Regions from separate parts of the Caldanaerobacter sp. genome, predicted to be linked through region 1. Evidence: predicted binding sites of a transcription regulator. Region 1 holds the regulator's gene; the other holds the start of a gene.
What was found. Region 1 encodes ArgR, which controls arginine synthesis, uptake and breakdown. Its sites were predicted from a motif close to ANTGNATAAANATACA; they were not measured.

Region 1 (11,008 bases):
AGAGGAGTATACCTTAGTTTCATTATATGACCTTTCCCAATGTTATCAAACTTATTATATTTCAAATTTGCGATAATAAAGTCATACCCACCCGTCCCTAAATTCAAAAGTCTAGCAGTCCTGTTAACATACACTAGATCTCCCTCTTCAACCTCTCCCGTTATTTCATTGTAATTTATAGCTGCAGCCTTTTCACCTTCAGCCTCTATTTCTACTATAGAAATTTTGCCTCTTTTCGAAATTATTTTGCTTATTTGCCCAAGGTATATACTTATCATTCCTCTTCTCCTCTTCTCCCCAGCATATCTAAATAATTTAAAAATTTGTTTTTCTCGATTAAAGCCGTCAAAGAATATCTCTCGGTAAAAAGATGAAACATTATAAGAAGAAGCAGTATAGCCAGTTTGCCATAAAAATCAAACAGTAAAATCGATGAAATACCTAAAGCCATGCCCAAGACATTGGAACCTGTATCTCCCATCATGACACGGGCCTTCAAATCTTCTGGCATATACACAAGGACAATCACGAAAAGGATAAATAAGAACTCAGGCTTTCCCCTGCCAACCAATAAAAATAAGACAGAAAGCAACAAAAAAACTTTAGCACATCTTCCAGGCCTCAAATCAAAAAGATTCAAAAGATTGGTAAAAAGCGCTATTATAAGTGAATCTATCACCAATTCAATCAAACCAATCCCTGCAATTTCACAACTGACAAAGGCAGCAATCAAAAGCCCTCCCAAAGCCTTAAGACTTCCAGTAGTGGGTTTCATCTTCAAAAGACTTGAAAGATGGCCTTTTAAGCCCTTTACCTTAGTATCACCTATAATGTCGTCTATAAAACCTAAAAATGAAATAAGCGAAAAAGCAACTAAGATAATTTCTTGGTACTCTACCGTGTAACCTAAAAAATTAATCAAGAAAATCGAGGTTAAAAAACTGGGAACGAAAACTATACCTCCACAGACCGGAATTATTTTTTTCCTGTAGTTTTCCCTTAAACAATAGGGGTGCTTAAAAATCTCCGTAAGAAATTTCTTTACAATAACCGTTACAACAAAGGGCACTAACAAATAAATAAGCCATTTCACTTCTTCCACCTGCTTTTAAAAAATTTATATGTCAATACCTTTAATATATCTAAAAACTGCCTCCCCCTATGCAGAAACCCCTTTAAATCCCTGCTTGTAAAGGAATGAGTCATATTGACTTCTACTTCTTTTACCCGATAACCTTTTTGCAAAATATCTATGGTCATCCCTACTTCTATTCCAAAACCACTATAGAAAGTATCTAAGCTTTCTAAAACCTCCCTTTTAAAAGCCCTTTGTCCAGAGAGGACAGACTCAAGTTCCTTTCCTGTAAAATATTTTACCCCTTTTCTTGCCAATCTCTTTACAATGCCAAATCCCCCTTTTACTGGGGCTTTTGGAAATTTTGCAATAACTACATCAGCTTCATTTAAAATTATAGGGCTTATCAATTTTTCGACTTCCTTTGAAGAAAGCCCCACATCTGCATCAAGAAATACTATAATATTATTTTTTGCATATTTGAGACCTTCTTTCAAAGCCGCTGCCTTCCCCATGTTTTTTTTCATGTTCACCAATTTTGCGCCCGCTTTTTTCGCTCTCTCGGCTGTTTGATCTGTAGAACCATCATTTATTACGATTATCTCTTCTACTTGTTCTACAGCCTCCAAGCCCCTTATCGTATCAATTATCCTATCTTGTTCGTTATAAGCTGGTATCAACACACTCACTTTTTCATCCATCTGTAATCTCACCTTTTCTGAGTTATGTTGGAAGGAGCATTTCCAAAAGAATCTGGCATGAGGCTCATGGCTCCTTGTTTAATGCCATAATTGCCTTCTTTTCCTTCCATCACCATTATAAGAGCAGTTTGTCCTATTATGCTATCTACATCGTCTACTGTAGAGATATGCTGTTTTTTGTACACATCGATGTAAGAATACTTAGCATCGCTTTGTTCAACCCCAACTATAGGAATATTCAAAAGCTTGACTTCTTTTATGATAGGAACATCTATAGTATTTGCGTTGTTGTCCTTATTGTTACTACCTCCGGCTATAATTACAAAATCTACATTTCCAGGCACTCCTGTAAAATCTATATAGCCATTTGACTTTAAATAATTTATGAGATCCACATCTTCTCCTGTGACAATGGCATGAGATAATTTCTGAGCTACAAATTCATTCAACCTTTTTAAGTCAACCGAAACCCCATATTTTGAAGATAGAAAACTCGTTAAATTTTCTACCTGTATGTCACTTCCTGAATCAAAACTTTCTTTTATTATGGTTATAGATTGAATTGTGGCTCCCGCCTTTAAAAGTGCATTTCTCATGCCAGAAAATATAAACTCATTAGTCGTCTCAATTATGGCTACCTTCACACCAGCGAGTCTATTGGCTATAAGTTCAGGAAAGATTATTTGATGATACTGATTATAATAATTTATCTCTTTATTTAGGTCTTGTATGGTATTTTTCAAATTGGCATTTTCAGCCTGTAAATCTTTAAATTTTTGTTCCAGCTCGTTTATTATGGCAGTTTGCTGCTCAGAAAAAATTTTTTGCCCATCTAGCATAAACCCAATAAAAATTCCTACCCCTAATGCTACAAATATAGAGGCAATTGTGAGAACATAGTACTTTATGTTTATATTCATAGAAAATCATCTCCCTAAAAACCAATTAAAAGCCTAATCCTTAATTGCAGGAGTCTAAGAAGCTGCTGCATTGGAGGTGAAAAGTAAGCTAGCACTCCCAATGGAACTAATGCTGCAATTATTATGCTAAAAATATATGAAAGTTTAAAATTTTCCCTATAGAGTTTGTTAACCCCTTTGGCATCGATCAGTTTTTCCCCTACTTTTAATCGAACTAAAAATGTGCTTGCCATCCCTTTTCTTCCTTTTTCTAAAAAATCGATCATACTAGAATGAGTCCCTACAGCTACAATAAGGTCCGCTCCTTTTTCAAAAGCTAAAAGCATTGCTATGTCTTCGCTGGTACCTGGTGCTTTAAAAACTTCTGCATTAAGCCCCAATTTCTGCACCCTTTCAAGCCCTGGCGCCCTTCCATCCGGATAAGCGTGCACTATGATCTCTTTTGCTTTTTTTAAAGCTTCATCACTAACACTGTCCATGTCTCCTATCACTATGTCAGGAACTAACCCGAATTCTAAAAGAGCGTCCGCTCCCCCGTCTACTCCTATTAGAATCGGTTTTACGTCAGTTATATACTGTTTTATAGTAAAAAGGTCCTCCTTGTAGTCCTTCCCGCGCACCACTACAAGAGCATGTCTTCCTTTAAAGCGGACCTTTGTAGGAGGAAGTTCAACTCCCCCTAGAATGAAATACTTTTCTTTCTTGGCGTATTCTAAGGTGTTTTCAATAAATTTATCCAGCTCTTCTCCTATATTTTCTCTGCTCTCTTGAAGTTTGTATTCGACTACTTCTTTGGTAAGTAACTTCCCTCTTTTTAACAAAATCCCATCTTTGTATATCTCATTATCTACTATAGTAATTTTATCATTTTCCTTAAGTAAGTCGAATATATCTTTCCCTACATCATCTATTATCGGAATTCCCGCCTCACACAGAATATAAGGTCCCATATTGGGGTACCTTCCGCTTATGGACCTATCTGCGTTTATCACGGCCAGTACCTTTTTTTCAACAAGAGATTCAGCAGCCACCTCATCCAAATCTCTATGGTCTATCACTGCTATATCGCCCGGCTTCAATCTTTTTACCAGGTTTTTAGTTCTTTTATCCAATTTTACAAATCCTGTTATTTCCATAAAAGCTCACCCACCAACTTTCGCTTCCCTGTCTATTATAACACAAAAAAAATTTACATAAAATAAACAAAAAATAAAAAGCAGGAAATAGAAAATCATCCTGCTTTCATTCCTAACCTCAGTTTGTCAGCAATAAGCGCGATGAACTCTGAGTTGGTAGGTTTCCCTTTTTCATCGTTTATTGTATATCCGAAAAGTTCATTCAGTACCTCCGTCCTTCCCCTGCTCCACGCCACTTCTATCGCATGTCTTATGGCTCTTTCTACTCTGCTGGGTGTAGTGTTATACTTTTCAGCTATTTTGGGGTATAGCATTTTTGTCACGGAATTCAAGTAATCCATATTGCTTATAACAAGAGAAATTGCATCCCGTAGATACATATACCCTTTTATATGAGCTGGTACTCCGACTTCATGGATTATCTCTGTAATCATAGCTTCTAAATCGTAGTCCTTTTTTGCCTTTACAACAGGAAAAACTGTTCTTGATACGATGTCTAAATCGGGTTCCATTAGCTCTGTAATTCTTTTTGAAAGCATTGCAAGGTCAAAAGGCTTGAGCACGTAATAATCTGCACCTAATGCTATGGCCCTTTGTGTAATTTTTTCCTGTCCTACTGCAGACAGAATGAGAATTTTGGGCTTTTTAAGCTGTTCTTCATTTATTCTTTCCAGCACACCTATCCCATCTAAATAGGGCATTATGATGTCTAGAATCAAAAGGTCCAGCGATTGATTTTTTATGATTTCGATAGCTTGATTGCCATCATTGGCAACACCTACTACTTCGAAATTCTGCTGAGCCGACAAATACTCAGCTAAAATGTTAGCAAACTCTTTATTGTCGTCTGCAATGGCTATTCTAATCTTCTTAATCAATTACTCTTACCTCCCGTTGCTAATATTAGTATATAATATTTATTCTACATAATAGTTGAATTTCCTCCTTTTTGGTAAAAAATTTATTCATTTGTGAAAACCTGCTTATCATCAAGCAGACTGTTAACTTCGTTTACCATCCATTCTGCATAAACAGCATATCCTTTTGAAGGGTCGTTTACAAAAACGTGGGTTATGGCTCCTACAAGTTTCCCATCTTGAATTATAGGGCTTCCACTCATGCCTTGAATAATTCCGCCAGTTTTTTCTAAAAGCCTTCTGTCAGTGATTTTCACTATCATCCCCTTGGGAGTCGGAGATTCTTGATAAGCTTTTTTTACGATCTCTACATCAAACTCCTGTACTCCTTTATTGTCAATGGTAGCAAGTATCTTAGCGGGTCCTTCTTTTATCTGACTTTGATATGCTATAGGAACCTCTCCGTAAAATCCATTTTCGAAATCTCTGTATATATATCCGTATATTCCAAATGGAGTATTTTTTAGAATATTTCCTATGGCATCTACTTCCTCAAAAAACACCCCCTTCAATTCGCCAGGTTTGCTTCTACGCCCTTGGTCTATAGATGTTATTCGAGTGTTCATTATTTCTCCATTCTCTACAGATAAGACATGACCTGTATCGATATCTGTTATAGCGTGTCCCAGCGCAGCATATACCTTTTTAGAAGGATAATAAAATGTTAAGGTACCAATACCTGCAGTGTGGTCCCTCACCCAAAGCCCAATTCTGTACTGTTTGTCTTCTTTAGATTTTACAGGATGAATCACAGCATAAACTATTGAATTTTTTCTATTAATTTTAAGCTTTAGTGGGTCTCCCTTTAACTTATTAGCAATTTCTGTTATGTCTTCTGCCTGCTTTATCTCAAGCCCATTGACTTCTAAAATTATGTCTCCAATCTGAATTCTCCCTTCTTTATAAGGGCTGTAGATTTTCCCATCTTCTCCTATTATATCTGAATATCCTACTACTAGGGCTCCCTTTGTATTAAGCTTTACTCCTATTGCCTGCCCTCCAGGCACTACTTTTATGGTGGGCACTACATCCACACTTATGTGCTTTAAAGGAAAGAGTCCAAAAAGCTTTAAGTTTAAACTTGCTGTGCCCGTAGTCACTGCTTCGATGGTAGTCGCATCTTTTTCACTTATTTTTAAAGGTCCCTCTTTGTCCGTTTCAAAGGTAACTTTAAAAGGGAATGGAAAACTATAGTTTAACTTTTCGCCTTGGAAAATTTTGAAATTAGAAGGTATCTTTGTTATTTCTTGAATAGGAGCAGAATAATTTACAAATACTAAAATAAAGCTTAGCAAAGAAAATAAAACTAATTTAGTTAGCTTGTTGTTCATCATCTCACTTCCTTTTTCAAAACTTAAGCTGAGTCTAAATTTAAATTAACCTTTTTAAAGCGCTTATATACTGTAAATAAATTATTGGAATAGTAAAAGGAAGCGAGATGAGTATAAAGTTTTAAAGGGTTTTTTTAAACCTTGCGGCCATTTCTAAAAGTTCTTTAGCATGCTCAAGAGTCGTGAAGGTTATATTTTCCCCTCCCATAATTCTGGCTAATTCTCTTATTCTTCCTTCGTAATCAAGCTCTGTAAGTTTAATATAGGTCCTGTTTTCATTGGAAATTTTTGAAATAAGGTAGTGCGCATCTGCCATACAAGCTATCTGTGGAAGATGAGTCACACAAATAAGCTGATGTCTTTTGGAAAGGTAAGCCATTTTTTCTGCCACCCGCTGAGCCGTTTTACCGCTTATTCCTGTATCTACTTCATCAAAGATTAAGGTAGAAATCTCATCGGACGAAGCCAAAACACTCTTCAAAGCCAGCATTATCCTAGATAATTCTCCACCAGAAGCAATTTTAGCAAGTGGTTTTAAAGGTTCCCCAACATTAGTAGAAATCAAAAATTCTACCTTATCAAACCCATTCTCATTTGGCATTTCTTCTTTTGTTATATCTACTTTGAACAGAGCATTAGGCATATTAAGCTCTTTTAAAACTTTATTTACCTCCTCTTCAATGTGCAAAGCCAAATTTTCTCTTTCTTTATGAATTTTATCTCCTATTTCCTTGATATCTTTCCATAATAAGGCTTCTTTTTTTTCTAATTCTTTCTGCCTCTCTTCAAAATGAAGTATATCCTCGAGTTCTTTTTTCTTTTCTTTTTTAAAAAGTAAAATATGAGAAATTGTAGGACCATATTTTCTCTTTAAAAAATTTATCAAATTAAGTCTTTCCTCTATCATATCAAGGTCTTTTTGATTAAAATCAATGCTTCCCAAATATTCTCTTAACTGCAATGCTAAATCTTCGGCTTCATATAAAATATTTTCAAGCTTTTCTTTTAAATTTTTAAGCTTTCCATCTATAGAAAAAGCTATGTCCAAGTTCTTTACTACCTTGTGGAGGTTGTCCAGTACAGAAAATCCTCCATCTCCTTCATAAAGAATTTTGTAAGATAAATTTACAGCATTAAACAGCCTTTCGTAATTCATTAAAATATTTCTTCTCTCTAAAAGTTCTTCCTCTTCTTCTTCACTTAAATTAGCTTTTTCTATTTCTTCAATCTGATACCTTAACAAATCAATCTTTTGTTCCTTTTCCCTATCATCTTTAAAAAGGCTATTCTTTTCTCTTACGACAGTTCTATATTCTTCTAACAACTGTTTAAACTTTTCCTTTAAACCCTTAAAATCTTCTCCTCCAAAATTGTCTAAAATAGAGAGGTGTCGAGAAGGGTCAAGAAGAAATTGATGTTCATGCTGTCCTAAAATATCTACAAGAAATGTCCCCACTTTTTCTAAAAAAGAAAGAGGGACTATTCTTCCATTTATTCTTGAATAACTTCGGCCACTTTTAGTTATTTCCCTGCTTACTATAAGAGTATCGTCCTTTTCTGGCTGAATTCCCATTTCTTCTAAGAGTTTTACAATTTTTTCTTTATTGCTGTCAAGCAAAAAAACTCCCTCTACAAAAGCTTTTTCTTCTCCCGTTCTTATTATATCCCTATTTGCACGAGCACCAATTAAAAGAAGTACAGAGTCAATAACTATGGACTTCCCCGCTCCTGTCTCCCCCGTTAAAACGTTAAATCCTTCTTTGAACTCTACTTCAAGTCTATCAATTATAGCCACATTCTCTATCTTTATGTTCAAAAGCATGTCAAGACCTCCATAGTTACTTCATCAATTTTCTAAACTTTTCAACCAGTTCTTGAATATCTTCTTGGTTCCTAACAAGGACAAAGATAGTATTATCTCCAGCTATAGTACCTACAATATTTTTCCAATTAAGAGTATCGATTGCTTCGGCGGCTGCTGAAGCACTCCCTGATAACGTTTTTATAACTATGATGTTTCCAGCATAATCTACATTGACTATCGATTCAGAAAGCAAGGTCATGAGTCTTTCACTTATGTTGGCATCTACCCGTGTCATTGGTGCATACTTGTATCGTTTCCCGTCTTCTGTAAGAACTTTTATGAGGCGAAGTTCTTTTATATCTCTAGATACCGTGGCTTGTGTAACATCTATTCCTCTTTTTTGTAGTTCCGCCGCCAGTTCTTCCTGTGTCTCTATTTCTTTTTCAGAAATTATCTCTAAAATCTTGGCGTGCCTTGCCAGTTTCATCACTTTACCTCACCTCTTTTCACCTTTCTGTAAGTTTATCTCTCAAAAGGTCAAAAAAATTGCTGTTCTTCACTTTAATAAGATTAGTGTATTCGTGACTCTTCTTTATATATATGACGTCTCTGTAATCTATCTTATACCCCTGCTGTCCATCAGTTGTTATCATCAAGTCTTGATTTTCTTCTGCTATCTCTAAGCGTATTATATCATTTGGAGAAACAACTATGGACCTAGAATACAGTGTATGAGGACATATGGGCGTTATTATAATGACTTCCACTGTAGGATAGACTATCGGTCCTCCAGCAGAAAGTGAATAAGCAGTAGAACCAGTAGGAGTAGCTACAATAACTCCATCTGCTAAGTAAGTATCCACATAATTATCATTTACAAAGGTTTTGATGCGAGCCATCCTTGAAAAAGCTCCTCTTGTTATAACTATGTCATTTAAAGCTCTAAAATTTATGACTTCCATGTCGTTTTTGACTACGTTTGCTTCTAACATCATTCTCTTCTCTATAGTATACTCGCCTTTGTATATTTTTTCTAGGGAAGAGAAAAGTTCAGAAACATCTATTTCTGTTAAAAAACCCAAATGCCCCAAATTAACCGCTAAAATAGGAGTACCAAAAGGAGCACACAAACGGGCTACATTGAGTATTGTTCCGTCTCCTCCCAATGCGACAATAAAATCCGAATTACTATATATTTCATTTGTTTTTTTGCCATGTTTTTCATAACCGATTCGAGCTGCTACTATCTCATTCAAATAAGGTTCAGAACCTCGATCAATAAGCCAATCCACTACAGATTTGGTTACTTCCAAGTCCTTATCTTTATTTATATTTGGAATTACCCCAACTTTTTTCATTATCATACCACCACATTTATTTTATTCTACATAAAATTTATTTTTCCTGCCACAAATTTTTGAAAGCTTCTTCTACTATTTTTTCAACCTCTATTTCAATTTCGTCAGATTTCCCCTTTATTCCATAAATAAGATACTCTATATTTCCTTCCGCTCCTTTTATAGGAGAATAAGTGATTCCACACACCCCGTAATTTATATTTTTAAACAATTTTATTATTTTTTCAAGAACTTCTTTGTGTACGGCTTTATCCTTAACAATCCCCTTTTTGCCTACTTTTCCTCTTCCAGCTTCAAATTGGGGTTTTATCAAGGCTACAATTTCTCCACCTACTTTTAAGAACTTGTCAGTTGATGGCACCACAAGCTCTAAAGAAATAAACGACACATCTATAGTAACTATATCCACTATTTCGGGTAATGTATTCAAAAATCTTATATTAGTTTTTTCCATTACAAAGACTCTCGGATCATTTCTCAAACTCCAGTGGAGTTGCCCATAGCCTACATCCACAGCATAAACTTTTTTAGCACCATGCTTCAAAAGACAGTCAGTAAAGCCTCCGGTAGAAGCTCCTACATCTAAGGCAATTTTCTCCTTCACGTCAATCTGAAAAAACTTGAGAGCTTTCTCCAGCTTTAGTCCTCCTCTACTCACATATGGGAGAGAATCCCTTTTTATCTCTATCTTAACATCTTCTCTTACCATTTCACCGGCTTTTTCGGCTCTTCTGTCGTCTACGTAAACTTCTCCTGCCATTATAGCTGCTTTTGCCTTTTCTCTTGAAGAGAAAAAACCTCTTTTTACAAGAAGTATATCTATTCTCTCCTTCATGACTCCCTCATTTCCTTATATCTTTGTAAAATAGTATTAGCTATCGATTGTGAATCTAAACCATATCTTTTAAATAAGCTTTCTACATCTCCGTGCTCTATGAACCTATCTGGAAATCCTAATCTGACCATAGGCTTATAAATTTTTTTATCGTTTAAAAATTCCAATATAGCGCTACCTACTCCTCCCGCTATGACATTATCCTCCACAGTCACGACAAGGTCTACTTTGTTAGAAATTTTTAAAATAAGTTCTTCATCAAGAGGCTTAACAAATCTCAAATTTACAACAAAAGGATTAATACCATGTCCTTTTAAAATTTGTGCTGCTTCAATTGACTTTGACACCATTCTACCCAAAGCAAAAATAGCTATTTTTTCTCCTTCCAAAAGCACTTCCCCTTTGCCAAATGGAAAACTTGGCTTTCTTGAAATATCATACTCACCGGCTTTGCCTCTTGGATACCTTATGGCTACAGGGAAATCTAGATTTCTCGATAACTTTACCATTTCAACTAATTCGTTAGCATCTTTTGGTGACATTATAGCGATATTTGGAATTGCCCTTAAGAAAGATATATCAAACACCCCTTGATGGGTTTCTCCGTCTTCCCCTACAATCCCTGCTCTGTCAACGGCAAAAACTACTGGGATTTTTTGTATACACACATCGTGGATTACTTGATCATAAGCTCTTTGCAAAAAAGTAGAATATACAGCAAAATAAGGCTTGTATCCTTCAATAGCAAGCCCTGCAGCAAAAGTAGTAGCATGTTGTTCGGCTATCCCCACGTCAAAAAATCTATCCGGTATTAACTTCGCAAAATGAATAAGCCCGGTACCTTCTGGCATGGCTGCAGTTATCGCAACGATCTTCTCATCTTTTAACGCCATTTCAGCAAGTGTTTTGCCAAAAACGTCAGAATAGCTGT
Region 2 (11,008 bases), on a different contig from region 1:
TGCAAATAAGTCTGTGCCCGATATACTCATATTAATCCTCCTTTTTATTCTATATTTTCAAGTAATTTCTCAATAGATTCTGCTTTTTGACGTAGAGATGACAGTTTTTCTTGTGTCTCTTGATTTAATTTAGAAAAAGCCTTATATTGCGCTTGAAGCTTTGTTATTTCAAGAACAATTGCTGTTAAAAAAATTATTGAAGTGAGAGAAAGGGCGAGTATAAGATAAACAAATCCCATTTTAAAAGCCTCCTCATTTTTTATTTCACATGTAATAATTATATTACATATGAAATAATTTGTCAATATGCATTTGCTATTTGGAGTAAGTTTTTTTATAATTATGTAAAATCAAATTTCATCCACAAAAGAAAGAGGGAGATAAATGGGATATGCAACTATTATCTATTATTTTTTTATAATCTTTTACGCAGTATTTTTTATGGGGGGAGCGATTTATGGCACTTTTGTGCCGGTTTATCTGGACTACATAGGTTATAGTAAGAGTGAAATTGGAATTTTGATGTCTTTAGGTCCTTTTGTCGCTATAATAGCTCAGCCGTTTTGGGGGATTACAAGCGATAGAGCGAGGTCTAAAAATTTTGTTTTGCAAATTTTATTTTTAGCTAGCATTTTTACTATGGCATTGTTTCCTTTGTCCCGCAATTTTTATTATCTTATAGCAGTTATAACTCTTTTCACATTTTTTCAAACTTCTACTGGTCCGATAAGTGATGCCATAACGCTAGAGTATTTAAGTGAAACCAATCAAAAATTTGGGCCAATAAGAATGGCAGGAACAATTGGATACGCAGTGATGTCAGTTATAGCTGGCTGGTTTGTGCAAAGGTATATTGGAAGCATTTTTATTTTAAACATTCTAGTGATGTTTTTAGCCTTTATGATTGTATTTAAACTTCCTGTTGTAAAAGGTCATCAATTTGGAAAGGAAAAGGTTTCTATATGGAAGCTTTTTTCAGATAAAAATCTCGTTTTGCTGATGGTGTTCAATTTTTTAGTACAGACTACGTTAGGGTTTTACTACACTTATTTTCCTATTTATTTTAGACAAATAGGCGGGAACAATGAGCTTTTGGGCTGGGCTTATTTTATTTCTGCAATGAGCGAGATACCTTTTTTGCTGTATGCCGATAAGATACTTGAGAGAATAGGCACAAGAGGAGCGCTGATAGGAGCAAGCTTTGTGGCAGCAATAAGATGGCTTATCATATCGCTTTTTCAAAATACATATTTGGTTTTGCCATTTCAACTTTTGCACGGATTAATTTTTATAGTTTTGTATTACTCCATGGCAACCTATATTAATCAAGAAGTTCCAAAAGAATTAAGGGCATCAGGGCAGACCGTGAACAATTTAATAGGTATGGGTATTTCAAGGATTATGGGAAGCTTACTGGGGGGATTTTTAAGCGACCTTTATGGAATAAAAATGGTATTCCTTTATAATTCTGTATTAGCTTTTTGCATAGCATTAATTTTTGGTTACATCTTTTTAAAAAAAGCGTCAAAATAATTTAGTAAATTTTAGGAAGAAAAATTTTTTGAAAAAACTCTTGAAAAAATTTTTTTTCGATGCTATAATGGTAGTTAAAGCTGCATAAATATAAATTATCTAGTTTATTTATGCAGCAATTATTTTTTTACGAATTTTTGCATAAATATAAATTAAATTGTATATGTATTTACAAGGGAGGTAAAGGAATGATAAAAGTCGGGATATTTGGAGCCACTGGGTACACTGGAGTAGAGCTTATGCGCCTTCTTTCAAAGCATGAAAAAGTAAAAGTAGAGTACATCTCGTCTCAAAGTTATGCAGGAAAGTTAATAGCAGATGTCTATCCATCACTTACAGGTTTTTATAATATTTTTCTTGACGATGTAGAGGTTAAGAAAGCGGTTTCAAAGTGCGATGTGGTTTTTACAGCATTACCTGCGGGTTACGCTTCTAAGATTGCGAGAGAAGCGGTAGAAAAAGGAGTTAAAGTGATTGATTTAGGAGCGGATTTCAGATTTGACGATTATTCGATTTATAAAGAATGGTATGGCGGAGAATACGATGATTATGATGGGATAAAAAGAGCGTATGGCTTACCTGAGATTTATAGAGACAGCATAAGGGAAGCTGATGTGGTGGGAAATCCGGGGTGTTATCCTACCAGTGTGATATTAGGACTTGTTCCTCTTTTGAAAGAGAAGGTCATAGAGGGGAATATAATTATTGATTCAAAATCGGGAATATCGGGGGCGGGGCACAGTCCCTCACAAAAGAATATATATGCAGAGTGTAATGAAAATATAAGGGCGTACAATGTGGCGAATCACAGGCATGTGCCCGAGATGGTTCAGGAACTTTCCAAGGCATCGGGAGAAAAGGTATCGGTGGTTTTTGCACCTCACTTGACACCTATGACTAGGGGAATTTTGAGTACAATGTATTGCAAGCTAAGAGAAAATTTAAATCAAGAGGAAATTTATGAGGTTTTCGCTGAATTTTATAAAAATGAGTATTTTGTGAAGGTGCTAAAGCCTGGGGTTTATCCTTCAACTAAAAATGTATATGGTTCGAATTTTTGTCACATAGGTTTTGAAGTTGACAAAGCGACAGGTACTTTAATTGTAATGACTGCTATTGATAACTTGGTAAAAGGAGCATCAGGTCAGGCAGTACAGAATATGAACATCATGTTTGAAATAGAAGAAAAAACAGGACTTGATATAGTGCCGGTATATCCATAGTAAAGCATTAATATTAAAAGGGGTGTAAGAACGAGGCGATGGAGCAGATGGAGATTTTGGATGGGAAAATAGAATTGCCCAAAGGTTTTGTGGCTTCAGGTGTATTTGCAGGCATAAAGAGAAGTAAGAAGGATTTGGCTTTAATATATTCTGAACGATTGGCGAACATATCGGCAGTGTTTACTACAAACAGGGTAAAAGCAGCTCCTGTCATTTTAGATATGGAGAGGGCAAAAAAGGGGAAAGCCCAGGCAATTGTAATAAATAGCGGCAATGCAAATGCGTGTACAGGGGAGAAAGGAATTGAGGACGCAAAATCCATGGCAAAAAAGGTAGCAGAAGTCCTCGAGATAGAGGAAGAAGATGTCCTGGTTTGTTCTACAGGAGTGATTGGCGTACCTCTTCCAATGGAAAAAGTGTTGAAAGGAATTGAAGTGGCGGCATTGAGCCTATCAAAAGAAGGAGGATATGATGCAGCCCATGCTATTATGACGACAGATACATTTTTGAAAGCTGTTACTGTGAAATTTAATGTTGAAGGGAAAAATATTACAATGACAGGTTTTGCAAAAGGCTCCGGAATGATACATCCCAATATGGCTACAATGCTTTCTTTTGTACTTACAGATGCCAATGTGGAGAAGACTACATTGGATAAAGCCTTTAAAGATATTGTCAATAAGACTTATAACATGATTTCTGTTGATGGGGATATGAGCACAAATGATACTGCGATAGTGATGGCAAATGGAATGGCAGAAAATAAAGCCATTCAGGAGGGGACCTATGAATTTGATTTATTTTACAAAGCCTTGGAATACGTCAATAAAACTCTTGCCAAACTCATCGCAAAAGACGGTGAAGGAGCCACTAAGCTTATAGAAGTAAATGTAATAAATGCCAAGACAGAGAAGGACGCAAGACTTGCAGCTAAAGCCATTGTAAATTCAAACCTTGTGAAGGCAGCTATCTTTGGGGAAGATGCCAACTGGGGAAGGATACTGGCAGCGGTGGGCTATTCTGGAGCAGATTTTGATGTAGACAAAGTGGACATATATCTAAAAAGCGCAAAAGGAGAAGTTAAGGTTTGTGAGAATGGCGGGTATGTGCATTTTGACGAAGGTATGGCGAAAGAGATTTTGGAGGGAAAGGAGATTTTTATAATAGTCGATATGAAAGCCGGAGAGTTTATGGCTGCCTCCTGGGGATGCGACCTCACTTACGATTATGTAAAAATAAATGGGAGTTACAGGACATGATAAGAAAAGAAAAATTTGGGGACGAGATTTTGAAAGCACATATCCTTGTGGAGGCGCTCCCCTATATAAAAAAATTCTCCGGCAAGACAGTTGTGATAAAGTATGGCGGCAGTGCCATGCTGGACTGTAATTTAAAGAAAATGGTTATGCAGGATGTAGTACTTATGAAATTTGTGGGTTTAAATCCTGTGATAGTTCACGGTGGAGGGCCCGAAATCAGCAGCTTTTTAAAAAAACTGGGGATAGAATCAAAGTTTGTAAATGGGCTGAGGGTAACAGATGAAAAAACCGCAGAAATTGTAGAAATGGTTCTTGTTGGAAAGATAAACAAAGAGATAGTTTCAATGATAAACGAACTGGGAGGCATGGCTGTTGGAATAAGTGGAAAAGACGGGAAACTTCTAAAGGCAGAAAAAGACCTATCAAACGGAGATCTGGGGTATGTTGGCAAAATAGTTGAAGTAAACATTGGAGTTATCGAGATGCTTATTGAAAGGGGTTATATTCCTGTTATAGCTCCGGTTTCCTTTGGAGATGATGGAAAGACTTATAATGTCAATGCCGACACGGCTGCTGGCAAGATAGCGGAAGCCTTAAAAGCAGAGAAATTGATTCTTCTCACGGATGTAGAAGGGGTTTTAGAAAATGTGGAGGACAAGACGAGTTTGATTTCCAGAATGGACTTGGAACATGCTAAAAAATTGATGGATTCTGGGCGAATAAACGGGGGAATGATTCCAAAGCTTAGCTGTTGCATAAAGGCTGTAGAAAATGGTGTAAAAAGGGCACACATAATAGATGGAAGGCTTACCCATTCTCTTCTTTTAGAAATTTTTACGGATGAGGGGATAGGGACAATGATAGGAAAGGAATGTTTTGATGATGATAACCTATGAAAAGAAATATTTGATGGATACTTACAATAGATATCCTATTATGCTTGTCAGGGGAGAAGGTACAAGAGTATGGGATAGTGAGGGAAATGCTTACCTCGACTTCGTGGCAGGTATTGCTGTGAATTCTTTGGGGCACTGTCATCCTGCACTGGTAGAAGCTATTAAAAAGCAAGCAGAGACTTTAATTCACTGTTCAAATCTTTACTGGAATGAAAAGCAAATAGAGCTTGCCAGAATGATTTCAGAAAATTCTTTTGGAGGAAAGGTGTTTTTTGCGAACAGCGGTGCAGAGGCAAATGAGGGGGCTATAAAGCTTGCTAGAAAGTACGCCTCGTTAAAATACGGCGGCAAAAGATATAAAATCATAACCGCCAAAAATTCCTTTCACGGGAGGACATTTGGAGCGCTTACTGCTACAGGGCAAGAGAAGTATCACAAAGGTTTTGGACCGCTCCTTGCCGGGTTTAAATATGTGCCTTTAAATGACATTGAGGCCCTTTATGAGGCTGTCGACGATGAAGTGTGTGCGATTATGCTCGAAGTTATCCAAGGTGAGGGGGGTATACACGAGGCTACACCAGAGTATGTAAAAGCGGTAAGGGAGATATGTGATGAAAATGACCTCCTGTTTATACTGGATGAGGTTCAGACAGGAATAGGGCGTACAGGAAAGCTTTTCGGATATGAGCATTACGGTGTACTTCCAGACATTATGACTTTAGCCAAAGGGCTAGGAGGTGGTTTTCCGATAGGAGCGATAGTAGCAAAAGAAGATAAAGCTGTTTTTAAGCCAGGAGATCACGCTTCTACTTTTGGCGGTAATCCTCTAGCTTGTGCGGCTGGGGTTGCAGTATTAAATGAAGTGACAAAGGATGGATTTTTAGAAGGTGTTGATAAAAAAGGCAAATATTTTAGAGAAGGGCTAGAAACTTTGCAAAAGAAACATAAAGTCGTGAAAGAAATAAGAGGAAAAGGACTTATGGTGGGATGTGAAGTGGATTTGGAGGATGCATCGGAGATTGTTTTAAAAGCACTTGAAAAAGGGCTTTTAATAAATTCCGTAAGTCACAATGTCTTGAGGTTTGTACCTCCACTCATCGTGACGGAGGAAGAAATTGATGAAGCTTTACAGATACTAGATGATGTGCTCAGTGAGATAAGATTTTAAACTTGCTACTCTTAAAATTATCAACGATTTTGGCTGAAAAGTCGGTGTTGATAGATAAGTATATAGAGAGCGAAAAGGCAATATAGAAAATTCTCTTTCGTGAGGAGTGTGAAAAATGTTAAAAGGTGAAAAAGTAGTACTGGCATATTCGGGAGGACTTGACACCTCAGTGATCATACCATGGTTAAGGGGAAATTATGAATGTGAAATAATAGCGGTATGCGTGGATGTAGGTCAAAGGGAAGACCTAAGGTATATAAAAGATAAAGCTTTAGCAAGTGGTGCCAGCAAAGTATATATTGAAGATGTCAAAGAGGAGTTTGTAAAGGACTATATATTTCCTACATTAAAAGCGGGGGCCATATATGAAGGGAAATACCTTCTGGGAACTTCTATGGCAAGGCCTTTAATTGCCAAAAAACTTGTGGAAATTGCCCACAAGGAAGGTGCAAAGGCAATAGCCCATGGTGCGACAGGCAAAGGCAATGACCAGGTGAGATTTGAAGTTTCAATACGTGCGCTTGACCCTTCAATAAAAATAATAGCACCATGGAGAATATGGGAATTAAAATCGAGGGAAGATGAAATAGAATATGCTAAAAAGAAAGGAATACCTATTCCTGTAACTAAAGAAAAAATATACAGTGTAGACAGCAATCTGTGGCATGTGAGTCATGAGGGAGGAGACCTTGAAGACCCGTGGAATGAGCCTAAAAGTGATATTTACGATATAGTTACTCCTCCGGAGAAAGTCTCAGATAAGCCGGAATATGTCTATATAGAGTTTGAAAAGGGCATTCCTGTAAAGGTAAATGGAAAAACGCTAAGTCCTGTCAAATTAATAGAAGAATTAAATGAAATTGGAGGAAAAAATGGGGTAGGGATAGTTGACCTTGTTGAAAATAGACTTGTAGGAATGAAATCTCGAGGTGTTTACGAGACTCCTGCAGGAACATTACTTTATATTGCTCACAGAGAACTTGAGTACCTTGTACTTGATAAAGAAACGATGAGGTTTAAAGACTTGGTAGCGCAGAAATATGCGGATCTGGTCTATAACGGCCTCTGGTTTTCACCTCTCAAAACAGCTTTGGATGCTTTTATTGATGAGACGCAGAAAAATGTAACGGGTGTTGTAAGGCTAAAGCTTTATAAAGGAAATGTCATAAATGCGGGTGCAAAATCTCCCTATTCTCTTTACAACGAAGAATTTGTGACTTTTGGCAAAGACGAAGTTTACAACCAAAAAGATGCAGAAGGATTTATAAACCTCTTTGGGCTTTCTTTAAAAATTAGGGCTTTGATGGAAATGGGAAGGAAGGATATGGATGAAGCTGTGGGGAGGTAGGTTTAAAAAGGACTTGGACAAACTGATGGAGGATTTCAATTCCTCCATTTCTTTTGATATAAGGCTTTTAAAATATGACATAGTAGGTTCAATTGCTCATGCAAAAGGGCTTTATAAAGCTGGAGTGCTGACAGAAGATGAACTCAATTTAATAGAAAAGGGGTTAAAGGAAATTCTTGATGAAATAAATGTTAGAGAGATAAAAAATGATGAAGATGTTCATTCTTATGTTGAAAGGCTTTTAACTGAGAAGATAGGCGATGTAGGGCGTAAACTTCATACAGGAAGAAGTCGAAACGATCAGGTTGCGACGGATGAAAGGCTTTATTTAAGAGATGAGATAGATGAAATAAAAGAGGATTTAATAAAACTTATAGATACATTAAATGAAATGGCTAAAACTTATAAAGAAGCGATTATGCCGGGATATACGCATCTGCAAAGGGCACAGCCTGTGACTTTTGGACATCATCTTCTTGCCTATGTTGAAATGTTTAAAAGAGATTTATCAAGGCTTGAGGATATGGTGAAAAGAGTCAATGTAATGCCTTTAGGCTCTGGTGCACTTGCAGGTACTACATTTGATATTGATAGGAAGTATGTGGCATCTCTTTTAGGGTTCGATGATATAACTTTAAACAGCATTGATGGTGTAAGCGATAGAGACTTTGTAATAGAATTTTTAAGCTTTGCCTCTATAACAATGATGCATTTAAGTAGGTTCTCAGAAGAATTAATTTTGTGGTCGACCAAAGAATTTGATTTTATTGAGATGGATGATAGATTTTCAACAGGAAGCAGTATGATGCCGCAAAAGAAAAATCCTGATGCAGCAGAATTAATAAGGGGCAAAACCGGCAGGGTTTACGGCGATTTGATTACAATACTTACCGTGATGAAAGGACTCCCTCTTGCATATAACAAAGATATGCAGGAGGATAAAGAGGCCTTGTTTGATGGAATAGACACTTTAAAAATGTCTTTGAAAGTATTTATTGAGATGATAAAGACAATTAAAGTAAAGACTGACAACATGGAAAAGGCCGCAAAATATGGTTACATGAATGCTACAGATTTTGCAGACTATCTGGTGTCAAAAGGTATTCCTTTCAGAACTGCCCATGAAATTGCAGGCAAAGTTGTCTTATATGCGATAGAACGAAACTTAGCAATTGAAGATTTAGCACTTGAAGAACTTAAAAAATTCAGCGATGTGATAGATGAAGATGTATATGAAGCAATAGACCTTGAAACCACATTAAAAAAGAAAAAGACAATAGGTTCGCCGAAGATATAATTTAATCTTATCAAGATGTATGAGCTCCTGCCTTTGAGAAGAGAAGCAGGAGCTTAAATTTTTTCTTTGTTTAAGGCTTTTTTGAGTTATTTTTAACTTTTTGTGAAAGGATAGATTGAGTAGTAATTGTAACAATTCTGTAACCTTATTAAGAATTTTTTAATAAATTTTTCCACTTTAAGTGATATAATACGAAATAACAAAGGGAAAATGGGATATGGAGGGAGATTTAAATGAGATATAAGTTTGTCGGAATATTCTTGTTGTTCCTTTTTCTAGTTTTTACTGGATGCGGTGCCAAAGCTGTGGGGCAACTGGATATAGAAGAAGCGGTATCCTTGCCAGAAAAGCATTATCCTGTCGGTTTTGACTCTTATGGCAAAAGAATTCTTTTGTTAGGTAATGCAGGAGGAAGATTAGAGTTTTACAATATAAAAAATAAGGAAGTAGAAATGGCAGTAGAACCAGTGATAACTGGGAAAAGCATAAAAAATGCGACCACAGATGGAAAGTATGTAGCCTGGGTTGAAGCTACAAATGACAACAAAATGTGGTCAGATGACTGGAGTATATATGTTAAAGATTTAAAATCTGGAGAAATAAAAAAAGTTGATGAGAGTAGATTTGCGGGAAAAGGAGTGTCAGAAGGGCAATTTAGTGTATCGATTGATGATGGCAAACTTGTCTGGGCAACTTATGAATCTGATGGGAAACATGAATTTAGCTCCATAAAATTGTATAATTTGGTTAATGGAATAGAAATAAACTTGCGCACTTCAGAAGGCGTAGGTGTTTCCAGATTTAGTGATCCAAATATCCATGGCGACTATGTAGTTTGGAGTGAGGGTAGCTTAAAGGCAGGAGGGGTATACCTTTATAGTATTAAAGAAAATAAAGTTTACAAATTGTCTGATAAAGGAGCATCCCCTAATATATGGGGTAACAGTGTTGTGTGGATAGAAGGGAATAATAAATTGGTGCTTTATAATATCAAAGATAAGAAAGAAGTAAATATCCCGACTTATAGTAAAGAGGTATGGGCGATTTCGCTGAATGAAGATTATGTCACGTGGTATAGCAGTGAATACAACATAAAAGTTTATAATATTCAAAAGAACGAGACAAATGTCATTAATCTTCCAGTGATAAGTGGACCGACTATCTATGGGGATATCTTAACATGGGTTCAGAAAGAGGGTGAAAAGGGGATACCAAAATTTTTATTGCTTTATAAATAAGCCATTTTTTAATAGAGGGAGGTAAAATTCATTAGGGGGAGGAATTTAATACTTGTCTTTTTGCTTATCTTTTTAATTTTGCATTTGATATGAGTTATAATTAATCTTGAAGGCCCTAATAAGAAAATCATTGAGGAAGTAAATTTGTCAAATTCTACGAAACAGAGCAATATTTATGAGGGCCAGAAAAAGCTTTTGAAATTCTTATATGATAATAAAAAGCGCATTCTTGAGAATAAAAAGGCGTTTTTAATAGATGTAACAGACGTGCTTCCTGTGGTAGAAGAGAAGGATATAAATAATTTTACAATCCAGCCTGATTTAAATATTGTAAAATCAGAAAGACAGAAACAGTATGAGATAATTAAAAAAGTTTTGAGGGAAGCCGATTATTACCATCTGACTAGGAAAATCAGGGATAACACGGTATATTCTTATTTGAGCTATAGAGTAAAAAAGGCCCTTTATAGCGATTATAAAGAGGAAGAGTATACTTATTATTACAAATTATTACAAAGTGGAACCTGCTAATCCCGATGAAACTGTTCTCAGAGATAGAAAACGATACCTTTTACTAAAGGATTCATTACTACAATTCCCGGAAAGAGCACTTACGTAGCAGCGCAAGACAAGGAATTAATGCGTGAGAAACGGCTAAGAATTGTAGAAGAAAAATTAGTAGAAGCTATTATAGCTGCAAAAGCAGTAAACTGAAGAGATAAAAGAGATGCTAGAGATTTTGTATAAGGAGGTCTAAAAGGTGGAGCCAATTTTGGAGGTTAAATAGTTTGCCTCTAAGAAGGCATGAAATGTACTGGCAAAATACTGTTTATATTTGTTTATTCAGCAATAGGCATAGCTATTTATTTGTTAGTTGCAGCAGCTGCAAAAGTACTAGGCTTTTCTATTCATGTATATCCCATCAATTTTAAAGCTCTAATTTACGGCATACTGGCGGTGAATTTTCTGAATGGCATATACCTTCCTTTAATGTTTAAATTTGGGCATGGTTTTTCTGGGATTATGTATATTATTTTAATTTTTGG

Region 2: argC (N-acetyl-gamma-glutamyl-phosphate reductase) is a predicted target of ArgR. The motif match lies at 1,670-1,685, and genes of this name have one in related genera.

The regions. Positions count from the first base shown of each region.
Region 1 is NZ_JBNATX010000001.1:182,936-193,943, forward strand. It holds gene ACPLVE_RS01035 (DUF3866 family protein) at 1-278, opposite strand, end outside; gene ACPLVE_RS01040 (UDP-N-acetylmuramyl pentapeptide phosphotransferase) at 275-1,093, opposite strand; gene ACPLVE_RS01045 (glycosyltransferase family 2 protein) at 1,090-1,776, opposite strand; gene ACPLVE_RS01050 (copper transporter) at 1,785-2,696, opposite strand; gene steA (putative cytokinetic ring protein SteA) at 2,711-3,832, opposite strand; gene spo0A (sporulation transcription factor Spo0A) at 3,928-4,710, opposite strand; gene spoIVB (SpoIVB peptidase) at 4,794-6,080, opposite strand; gene recN (DNA repair protein RecN) at 6,202-7,902, opposite strand; gene ACPLVE_RS01075 (arginine repressor) at 7,919-8,374, opposite strand; gene ACPLVE_RS01080 (NAD(+)/NADH kinase) at 8,391-9,242, opposite strand; gene ACPLVE_RS01085 (TlyA family RNA methyltransferase) at 9,280-10,077, opposite strand; gene dxs (1-deoxy-D-xylulose-5-phosphate synthase) at 10,074-11,008, opposite strand, start outside.
Region 2 is NZ_JBNATX010000043.1:585-11,592, forward strand. It holds gene ACPLVE_RS09900 (hypothetical protein) at 1-30, opposite strand, end outside; gene ACPLVE_RS09905 (hypothetical protein) at 45-239, opposite strand; gene ACPLVE_RS09910 (MFS transporter) at 385-1,533, shown strand; gene argC (N-acetyl-gamma-glutamyl-phosphate reductase) at 1,722-2,756, shown strand; gene argJ (bifunctional glutamate N-acetyltransferase/amino-acid acetyltransferase ArgJ) at 2,795-4,015, shown strand; gene argB (acetylglutamate kinase) at 4,012-4,911, shown strand; gene ACPLVE_RS09930 (acetylornithine transaminase) at 4,898-6,079, shown strand; gene ACPLVE_RS09935 (argininosuccinate synthase) at 6,195-7,427, shown strand; gene argH (argininosuccinate lyase) at 7,408-8,724, shown strand; gene ACPLVE_RS09945 (hypothetical protein) at 8,958-9,962, shown strand; gene ACPLVE_RS09950 (hypothetical protein) at 10,107-10,493, shown strand; partial or broken gene ACPLVE_RS09955 (GntR family transcriptional regulator) at 10,539-10,719, shown strand; gene ACPLVE_RS09960 (ABC-2 transporter permease) at 10,767-11,008, shown strand, end outside.